Regions from separate parts of the Streptomyces sp. NPDC048278 genome, predicted to be linked through region 3. Evidence: riboswitches for the same ligand, from Rfam matches in the RefSeq annotation. Region 3 holds a riboswitch; each other region holds the start of a gene.

What was found. A riboswitch is a leader RNA that binds a small molecule or an ion and turns the genes downstream of it on or off. The one in region 3 is predicted to bind cyclic di-AMP.
Positions count from the first base shown of each region.
Region 1: another riboswitch for cyclic di-AMP. It lies ahead of AB0D74_RS24415 (transglycosylase SLT domain-containing protein); the one in region 3 lies ahead of AB0D74_RS20500 (M23 family metallopeptidase).
Region 2: another riboswitch for cyclic di-AMP. It lies ahead of AB0D74_RS02575 (LysM peptidoglycan-binding domain-containing M23 family metallopeptidase); the one in region 3 lies ahead of AB0D74_RS20500 (M23 family metallopeptidase).

Region 1 is NZ_JBEZLP010000014.1:37,423-40,690, reverse strand. Features, by position in the region: gene AB0D74_RS24420 (HAD family hydrolase) at 1-649, shown strand, start outside; gene AB0D74_RS24415 (transglycosylase SLT domain-containing protein) at 695-1,183, opposite strand; cyclic di-AMP (ydaO/yuaA leader) riboswitch at 1,189-1,385, opposite strand; gene AB0D74_RS24410 (polyprenyl synthetase family protein) at 2,470-3,268, shown strand, end outside.
Region 2 is NZ_JBEZLP010000001.1:557,276-560,543, forward strand. Features, by position in the region: gene AB0D74_RS02570 (SGNH/GDSL hydrolase family protein) at 1-310, opposite strand, end outside; gene AB0D74_RS02575 (LysM peptidoglycan-binding domain-containing M23 family metallopeptidase) at 488-1,468, opposite strand; cyclic di-AMP (ydaO/yuaA leader) riboswitch at 1,473-1,633, opposite strand; gene AB0D74_RS02580 (alpha-galactosidase) at 1,941-3,268, opposite strand, start outside.
Region 3 is NZ_JBEZLP010000011.1:54,845-58,112, reverse strand. Features, by position in the region: gene AB0D74_RS20505 (GntR family transcriptional regulator) at 1-376, opposite strand, end outside; gene AB0D74_RS20500 (M23 family metallopeptidase) at 727-1,482, opposite strand; cyclic di-AMP (ydaO/yuaA leader) riboswitch at 1,495-1,658, opposite strand; gene AB0D74_RS20495 (pitrilysin family protein) at 1,850-3,238, opposite strand; gene AB0D74_RS20490 (pitrilysin family protein) at 3,235-3,268, opposite strand, start outside.

The DNA.
Region 1 (3,268 bases), on a different contig from region 3:
AGTGCGCCCGCTCCTCGACGACCTCGGCTGCACGGGACTCGCCGTCTGCGGTCAGGGCGCGCAGGTGTACGACGCCGGGGCGAACCGGCTGCTGTGGTCGGTCACCCTGGACCGGGAGCTGGCCGAGACCGCACTCGGCAAGATCGAGGCCGAGATCGGCCAGGTGTACGCGGCGGTCGACCAGGACGGCGTGGACGGGCTCACGCTCATCGAGCCGGGCTACCTGATGCCCCACCCCACGCTGCCCGCCCTGCGCGTCGCCCGGCGCGACGACCTGTGGTGCGCGCCCATCAGCAAGGTGCTGCTGCGCCACCACACCCTGTCCGACGACGAACTGACGACGACGGCCCGCTCGGTGGTCGGATCGCTCGCGACGGTCACGATGTCGGGGCCGGGGACCGTCGAACTGCAGCCGTGCGGGGTGACCAAGGCGACCGGGCTCGCGCTGGCCGCCGACCGTCTGGGGCTGAGCCCCGAACAGGCCATCGCCTTCGGTGACATGCCCAACGACATCCCGATGTTCGAATGGGCGGCCCACGGGGTGGCGATGGCCAACGCCCACCCCGAACTCAGGGCGGTGGCCGACGAGATCACCACGTCGAACGAGGACGACGGCATCGCCGTCGTCCTCGAAAGACTCTTCGACTGACCTAGGACGGCGAAGGACGTCGAAGGGTCGTCGAACGGACGTCGGTCAGTACGCGCCGTGGACGTTGTCGATCGAGCCGTACCGCGCGGCTGCGTAGTTGCAGGCGGCGGTGATGTTCGCGACCGGGTCGTAGACGTCGAACGACGTGCCGTCCACGTGGTAGGTCTTGAACGTCGGGTCGATCACCTGGAGCAGGCCCTTGGACGGGATGCCCTTGGCCGCGTTGGAGTCCCAGAGGTTGATGGCCTGCGGGTTGCCGGAGGACTCCCGCATCACGTTGCGGTAGATGCCGTTGTAGGTGCCCGGGATGTTCTTCTCCCGCATGATCGCGAGCGACTCGCGGATCCAGCCGTCGAGGTTGTTCGGGTACCCGGCGAGGGTCGTCGAGGCAGTCGTGGTGGAGGAGCCGGCGGCGGACGCGGCCGTCGCCCCGATGAGCGGCAGGGCGAGGACGGCGGCACCGGTGCCGACGACGGCGAGCGTGCGGACGATGCGGTTGCGGCGGGTACGGCGGTGCTGAGCGGCAGCAGGCATGGCGAAGTTCCTCTCCGTCGCCTGCGAGGTGAGCTGTCGGGTTCGGGCCTGGGGAGTACCCGGCCGCACCGCCCGAAGGCGATGCGACTTCACCCCTAGCCGTTCCGGAACGACGTCCGTCCTGTGACGTCGGCCGCCCGGTCCGGCGACTTACCTGGGTCCCCCGCTCCTGCCATGCGAATGAACTCGTTGATGGGTCACTACGGGCGGCGGCAGGATTCGGCGTCCGCCCGGCGAGGCGGAACGTATGCGAGAGCACATGTCCGGAACAAGAGGCTGATTCACACAACATGCCGATTGACCTTGATCTGTGCCGTATGGGGCACTTGATCCTTTGCGGTTGCCAACCCTCAACTGGCTTGCGGGGAAAGGGGAGGAAGGGTCCCCTAATGGCCCCTGTGACGCCCGGGCTCACGTGACCTACTTCACGAATCCGCAATAACGGCAAATTGGGACATGTGGGATTCGTGGAATCCGGCTTTTCTCCGGGTCGAGGGAATAGCGCCCCGCCCGCATTCGTTCGGATTGCCTCCCCGGATGCAATCAATCCAGACGATTATCGAGAATAGTCCGTATTGTCGGTTTTTCGGTACGCGCATGCGCTCGTCGGGTTCAACGGGGTGGCCGGGACGGCCGGTTGGTAAGTCCGGATGTCGGGGGAGGGGTGTCGCCTGCGCGCGTGATTCTCGTCACGTCGACCGAGGGGGGTGTCGGGTAATCGGCGCCCGGTGCGCGTGTCCACCGTGAGGGCGGAACCTCCCCTGCAGTGCACGTCGTTGACATCGTGGGCGCCCGGGCGTCACGCGCGCGGTCGGGGGGCGCGGATCGGGGAGGTCGTCGTGCAGGGTCTCGTGGAGGAACGGTGTACGGGCGGGTGCACGGTGCCGCCGTTCGTGCATCGTGTATCCCCGTCGGCTTGGGCGGGCGGCGGAGCGGGTACCCCCGGGCAGGTGACGTCGGTCCGGGGAGGCAGGGCCGCTCGCGGGCGGCGGTTGCCCGGAGAGTCCGGTGAGGGGTCCGGTCCGGGACATGGCCGGGGACGTAGCCCGGGACACGGCCCGGGTCCCGGTTCGGGACAACTACCCGCACTTCCTGTTAAGTCAGTGGATGTCAGGTCGTATCAGCTGATCAAAAACATAACGGTCGTGATCCGATAGCGCCCGGGGTGTAACCGTGGGCGCTATCGGTGATCGAAACCTGACCGGATACGCTGACTTGAGTGATGGCAGCGACCTATCGACAAACCGTGTAATCGCCAGTAGACACCAGCAGACAGGAGACCCCTCGTGACCGTCGTCGGGCCGTTCGGGCTGAGCGTGCGGGACCAGGCTCTGGAAGCCGATGTCCAGGCCGGATTGACGGCTGTCGAGGAGGGCTTGCTAGAAGCCACCAAGAGCGAGGTCCCCTTCATCACGGAGGCCGCGCAGCACCTCGTGCGGGCCGGCGGGAAGCGGTTCCGTCCGCTGCTGGTGATGCTCGCCGCGCAGTTCGGCGACCCGTACGCGCCCGGTGTCGTGCCGTCGGCCGTCGTCGTCGAGCTCACCCACCTGGCCACGCTGTACCACGACGACGTCATGGACGAGGCCGCCGTGCGGCGCGGTGTCGACAGCGCCAACACCCGCTGGGGCAATTCGCTCGCCGTCCTCACCGGTGACTTCCTCTTCGCCCGCGCCTCCCAGATCCTCGCCGACCTCGGCCCCGAGGCGGTCCGGGTCCAGGCCCTCGCGTTCGAGCGGCTGGTGACCGGTCAGATCCTGGAGACGGCAGGCCCGTCGGACGGCCGTGACCCGGTCGAGCACTACCTCGACGTGCTCAGTGGCAAGACCGGCTCGCTGGTCGCGGTCTCCTGCCGCTTCGGCGCCCTGCTGTCCGGTGCCGACGAGACGGTCGTCGACGTCCTCACCCAGTACGGCGAACGGCTCGGTGTCGCCTTCCAGCTCGCCGACGACGTGCTGGACATCGCCTCCGACTCCCGCGAGTCCGGCAAGACCCCGGGGACGGACCTCCGCGAGGGGGTGCCCACGCTTCCGGTGCTGCGGCTGCGGGAGCGGGCGGCCAGGCTGGGGCTGGCCGAGGACATCGCCC
Region 2 (3,268 bases), on a different contig from region 3:
CCACGGCCCGCTCGAACCGCTCGGCGACCTCGTCGGGGTCGGTGCCGGGGCGGATGATGTCGTTGCCGCCCGCGCAGAACGAGACCAGGTCCGGGGCGAGTTCCAGGGCCTGCGGCACCTGGTCCGCCACGATCTGGTCGAGCAGTTTCCCGCGCACGGCAAGGTTGGTGTAGCTGAAGTCGCCCTCGGGCCGCCGGTCGGACAGCAGTACCGCGAACCGGTCGGCCCAGCCGACGAACGCCCCGTCGGGGCCGGGGTCTCCCACGCCCTCGGTGAAGCTGTCCCCCACCGCTGCGTACGACCCGATCACTGATGCATTGTCACTCTTCGAATCGTCTCCCACATCGGACCATGATTCACCTTCGACTGTGACCTACGCGACCGTAATAAGGGCTTGACGCTCGGTGACATAAGACACCCTTAAATACTTTGCCAACCTTGGAATAAGTCCCTGGCCAGCGGCGTTTGAGTGACGACGAACGCGGGGTCAGCCGACGGTGAGGCCCTTGGCGCGGAGGTAGGCGACCGGGTCCACGTCCGAGCCGTAGTCGGGGGTGGTACGGATCTCGAAGTGGAGGTGCGGGCCGGTCACGTTGCCGGTCGCGCCGGAGAGGCCGATCTGCTGGCCCGCGGTCACGGTCTGGCCGACCGAGACGGACAGGGCGGAGAGGTGGCCGTACTGCGCGTAGTAGCCGTCGGCGAGCCGGATGACGACCTGGTTGCCGTAGGCGCCGCCCCAGCCGGCGGTGACGACCGTACCGGCGCCGACGGCCTTGACCGGGGTGCCGGTCGGGACGACGAAGTCGACGCCCGTGTGGTAGCCGCTGGACCACATGCTGCCGGCCACGTGGTAGCCGGTGCCGATGGCGCCACCCGTGACCGGGAGGGCGAAGCCGGAGGCGGTCGCCACCGAACCTTCCGAACCGGTCGAGTCGTTCGAACCGGCAGAGTCGTTCGAACCGGTCGTGCGGTTCGAATCGTTCGAGGAGGCCGAGGACGAGGACGCGGTCGACCTGGACGGCTGTGGGTCCGCGTGGACCCGCGAACGGGAGCCGGAGTCCGTCGTCGCGGCGTGCCGGCCGCCGAGGACGAGCTCGAGACCGGGGTGGATCAGCGAGGGGTTGCCGCCGACGGCCTCCCGGTTGTCGGCGTAGAGCCGGTGCCAGCCGCCGCGGACGTGCTGGTCGCGGGCGATCTTCGAGAGATAGTCGCCGGACACCACCGTGTAGACGCGGTGCGCGGAATGCGTGGCGCCGGAATTCCCCGCGGGCGCCTGCTTCACCGCGGTCTTCTCGATCACCGGAAGCGACTGCGTGGTCTTTTCGGAAAGGGACTGCGGAGTGGCCGCGTGGGCTCCGGTGGTCCCCATGAGCGGCAGAGCCAGCGCGGCGCCACCGGTTCCTGCGACGGCCATGGAGCGGGTGAAACGCTGGGACTTGGGGCGGCGGTGCTTACCCTTCGCGGGCATGGCGCATTCCTCTCCTGCGCCTGCGAGGTGAGCTGTCGGGTTCGGGCTGGAGCTGCCCGGCCGCGCCGAAAGACGCGGCTACACCCCAAGCCGTCCCGGGAACCGGAACAGGCGGTCATACCTGGTGGGTCCCCCGCTCCTGCCGGGCACGGGTGAGTGTGTGTGGGGACTCCGGGCGGCGGCAGGATTCGGCGTTCCGACCGGATGTGTGGCGAACGTAAGCGAGTGGGACGGACGTGGACAAGCAGTCGGTTCCGGCCGTCCGGATTTCACTTGATCCGCTTCCGGAAATCCCGGTCACCCTCCGTGAATTCCGATCTATTCGTTTATCCAACCCTCATGGAAGGCGCCGGAATTACGTGAGCATGACGCGCGACGGACGGTCACGAATATGACGCTCCTCACGCACGTCACGCCACGTCCCCTTATTCCATGGCGAGTTGCAACGAAAGCACTAATTCGGGCAGATAGGTCAGATCCGACGAAGCCGGATGACTGCCGCATCCAGGTCACCCTTCAGCCCGGTGCGCAGCCCGTGATGCAGGAGAACGGCACCTCCGTGCGATTCGCCCGTTTCGAGGCATTCGTACGACGCCGTCGGGTCGAGCCCCTGGAGCCGCAGCGCCGGTGCCGGCTCGCCGTAGCTCTGCGCCTGCAGCCAGGCGAGGACGACGGTCTCGTCGCCGAGCGTGTACTGCACCGCGCTGAGCCCGCCGGCCGGCGGTCGCAGCCGGAACTGGTCGCCGCGCTGCACCAAGGGCCTGATCTCCTTGTAGAGCTCCACCCAACGGCCGGCCTCGGCGAGCTCCTCCTCGGTCCAGTTCGAGAGGTCGCCGCCTACGCCGAGCGCCCCGGCCATGGAGCTGACGAACCGGAAACGCAGCGAGCTGACCCGGTCGTTGAGCTGGTGGTTCGGGCTGTCGGTGACCCAGGCGGACATCACCCGGGCGGGGTGGATCTGGCTGAAGCCGTGCTGGATGGCGAGCCGGTCCAGCGGGTCGGTGTTGTCGGAGGTCCACACCTCGTCGGTGCGGCTCATGATCCCGAGGTCGATCCGCCCGCCACCGCCGGAGCAGGACTCGATGGCGACGTCCGGGTGGGCCGCGCGGATCCGGTCGAGCAGGGCGTACAGCCCGCGCACGTGGTCGACCCACAGGCGCTGCGGGTAGGGCTCGCCGGGCCAGCCCGCATCCGTGAAGCAGCGGTTGAAGTCCCACTTGACGTAGTCGATCGGGGCACTGGACAGCAGGGTGTCGAGCTGCTGCCAGAGGTACTCCTGGACGTCCTCGCGGGCGAGGTTGAGGACGAGCTGGTTGCGGAGTTCCGTCCGCTTCCGTCCCTGCTGGTACTGCACCCAGTCGGGGTGTGCGCGGTAGAGGTCGCTGTCCGCGTTGACCATCTCGGGCTCGACCCAGATGCCGAACTGCATGCCGAGGGCGTGCACGTAGTCGGCGAGCGGCTTGAGGCCCTTGGGGAAGCGGTCGGGGTTGGGCGTCCAGTCGCCGAGGCCGGCGTGGTCGCTGGTGCGGGCGCCGAACCAGCCGTCGTCCACCACGAACAGTTCGACGCCGATCGCGGCGGCCCGGCGGGCGAGGGTGGCCTGCTGGTCCTCGGAGATGTCGAAGGTGGTGGCCTCCCAGGAGTTGAACAGCACGGGCCGGTCCTGGTCGGCGTCCGGGATGACGTACGCGCGCTGGTAGGCATGCCAGGCGCGGCTGGCCCCGCCGAAGCCGCCGTCGGTCCACAGGCCCGCGAAGACGGGACTGGTGTACGACTCGCCCTCGGCCAGCATCAGCAGGC
Region 3 (3,268 bases):
GGGAGCGCAGGTCCTCGCTGTTGCCGCGCCTGGCCCGCTCCTGCCCCAGCCTGACCAGCCCGCGCAGCACCTTGAGGTGGGCCTCGGTGCGGCGCTGGGCGGCCCGGGAGGCACCGAGCGGCTCCAGGAGCATGCGCATCTCCAGCAGGTCGGCGGCCTCCTGCTCGGTCGGTTCGGCCACACACGCGCCCGCGTGCCGACGGGTCACCACGAAGCCCTCGGCCTCCAGGGTGCGCAGGGCCTCACGGACGGGGACGCGTGAGACCCCGTAGCGGCGGGCCAGGAGTTCCTCGGTGAGCCGGCTGCCGCGCTCGTAGACACCTGCGACGATGTCGTCCCGGATCGCCGTGCATACCGAGTGCGCCGGAATACGCATGACCGACCTCCGCCTTAATCCCCGTGAAACGCCGCCGAGTGGCGTCCGTTCCGTGACTCTATTGCAATGGGCCGCAATTTCCGACGGGGGGCCGGAATCCAGGGATATATTTTGGACACCGGGGGCACGAAAACGACGAAAGCCCCGGCGCGGGGGCCGGGGCTCCGGAACATCTCAGAAGTTGTTGTCGCGCGGTGGTCGGGTGCGGGTGCGTCGTGGCCGGTCGCGCAGTTCCCCGCGCCCCTTTCAGGGGCGTCAGCGCAGCGCCCCTTCAGGGGCGCGGGGAACTGCGCGAGCAACCCCCGCGCACCCGCACCCGACCACCGAGGCCACGCCGACCCCTGCGCGGGTCAGACGTTCACGCCGTGCTTGCGGAGGTAGGCGACCGGGTCCACGTCGGAGCCGTACTCGGCGGTCGTACGGGCCTCGAAGTGGAGGTGGGGTCCGGTCGTGTTGCCGGTCGAGCCGGAGAGGCCTATCTGCTGGCCCGGGGTGACCTGCTGGCCCACCGAGACGCCGATGGACGAGAGGTGGCCGTACTGGGTGTACATGCCGTCGGCCATCTTGATGACGATCTCGTTGCCGTACGCCCCGCCCCAACCGGTGGAGACGACCGTGCCGGTGCCGACCGCGTGCACGACCGTGCCGCTCGCGGCGTGGAAGTCGATGCCGGTGTGGGCGCCGGAGGACCACAGGGAGCCGCCGGTCTTGTAGCCGGTGGACACGTAGGAGTCGCTGATCGGCGCGACGAAGGTGTTGAGGCGCTTGCGCTCGGCCGCACGGGCGGCGCGCACCTCGGCCGCGCGCTCCTTCTTGGCCTGCTCCGCGGCCTTCTTGCGGGCCGCCTCCTCGGCCGCCTTGCGCTCGGCGACGGCCTTCTGGGCAGCGGCCTGGGCGTCGATCTGCTCGGCGACGGAGTCGCTGATCGTGATGACGGGGGTGAGGCCGGTCTGCTCGACGGAGTTCTCGGCGGCGAGCGCCGGGGCGGCGGAGACGGTGCTGATGACACCGGTGGTGGTGAGGGCCGCGATACCGGCGGCCTGCGCGGTGGTGCGCTTCACCCGGCCGGGACGACGGTGCTTCCCGGAGGCGCACATGAACGCCATGTAGAGGCTGGTCCTTTCCTTCCCTCTCGCCTACCGGGTTAGCTGACGGGTTCGGAGCAGGAAGGTCTCCTACGGGCCCCCTCGCGACACGCGCGGGCACCCGATTCACCCCAGGGACTTCGTGGGTCCCCGGCTCCCCTGGCTCGCGCCGTAGGGGGACTCGGCGATGGCTGTCCGGTGCCGCGGACGCGGCGCGATGCCTGACGGACAGCCCGGAAGAACCTACGAGGGCACGCCTTCCATGCTCAAACGGATCACTGCTTTTGTCGCGTATCCCACAGGGCAGACAGGCAACCTCCGCCCCAATTCGGACATTCCAGAGCCCTGGTGGCCGGGGGTCACCAGGGCTCCGCACACGCGCGTACCGCTACTCGGCGGTGACGACCGTGACTTCGCCGATCCCGAGCGCCTCCACGGGCTCCTTGATCTGCGCCGCGTCCCCGACGAGGACGGTCACCAGGTGGTCCACCGGGAAGGCGTTCACGACCGCCGCGGTGGCCTCCACGGTGCCGGTGCCCGCGAGTTGACGGTAGAGCGTGGCCTGGAAGTCGTCGGGCAGGTACTGCTCGACCTGGTCGGCCAGGGTGCCGGCGACCGCCGCGGCCGTCTCGTACTTGAGCGGCGCCACCCCGACGAGGTTCTGCACGGCCACGTCGCGCTCGGCGTCCGTGAGGCCCTCGGCGGCGAGCGTGCGCAGCACCGTCCACAGGTCCGACAGGGCCGGGCCGGTGTTCGGGGTGTCCACGGAGCCGCTGATGGCGAGCATCGAGGCCCCGGTGCCGTCGGGGGCGGACCGCAGGACCTGCCCGAAGGAGCGGACGCCGTAGGTGTAGCCCTTCTCCTCGCGCAGGACGCGGTCCAGGCGGGAGGTGAGGGTGCCGCCCAGGCAGTAGGTGCCGAGCACCTGGGCGGGCCAGACGCGGTCGTGCCGGTCGGGGCCGACGCGGCCGATGAGCAGCTGGGTCTGGACGGCGCCGGGGCGGTCCACGATGACGACCCGGCCGGTGTCGTCGGCGGACACCGACGGGACCGGGCGGGGCTGCGCGGTGGAGCCGTGCCAGGCGCCCAGGGTCTCGCCGAGCAGCTCGTCCAGGTCGATGCCGGTCAGGTCGCCGACGACGACCGCGGTGGCCGTGGCGGGGCGCACGTGCCGGTCGTAGAAGGCGCGGACGGCGACGGCGTCGATCTTCTCGACGGTGTCCTCGGTGCCCTGGCGCGGACGGGACATCCGCGCGGTGGACGGGAACAGCTGCCGGTAGAGCTCCTTGGCGGCCCGGCGGCTCGGGTTGGCCAGCTCGTGCGGGATCTCGTCGAGGCGGTTGCGGACCAGCCGCTCGATCTCGCTCTCGGCGAACGCGGGGGCCCGCAGGGCGTCGGAGAGCAGCCCGAGGCCCTTGGCGAGCCGGGAGGCCGGGACCTCCAGGCTGACGCGGACGCCGGGGTGGTCGGCATGCGCGTCGAGGGTGGCGCCGGCCCGCTCCAGCTCGGCGGCGTACTCCTCGGCGGCGTGCTTGTCGGTGCCCTCGGAGAAGGCGCGCGCCATGATGGTGGCGACGCCGTCCAGGCCGGCCGGTTCGGCGTCCAGGGGCGCGTCCAGGAGCACCTCGACGGCGACGACCTGCTGGCCGGGGCGGTGGCAGCGCAGCACGGTCAGGCCGTTGTCCAGGGTGGCGCGCTCTGGGGCCGGGAAGGCCCAGGGCTTTGCCTCGCCCGGCTGCGGCTGGGGGTGGAAGTCCATGGTGGCGAGCTCGGTCACTTGGCCGTCTCCTCGTCGTTGTCGCCGGCT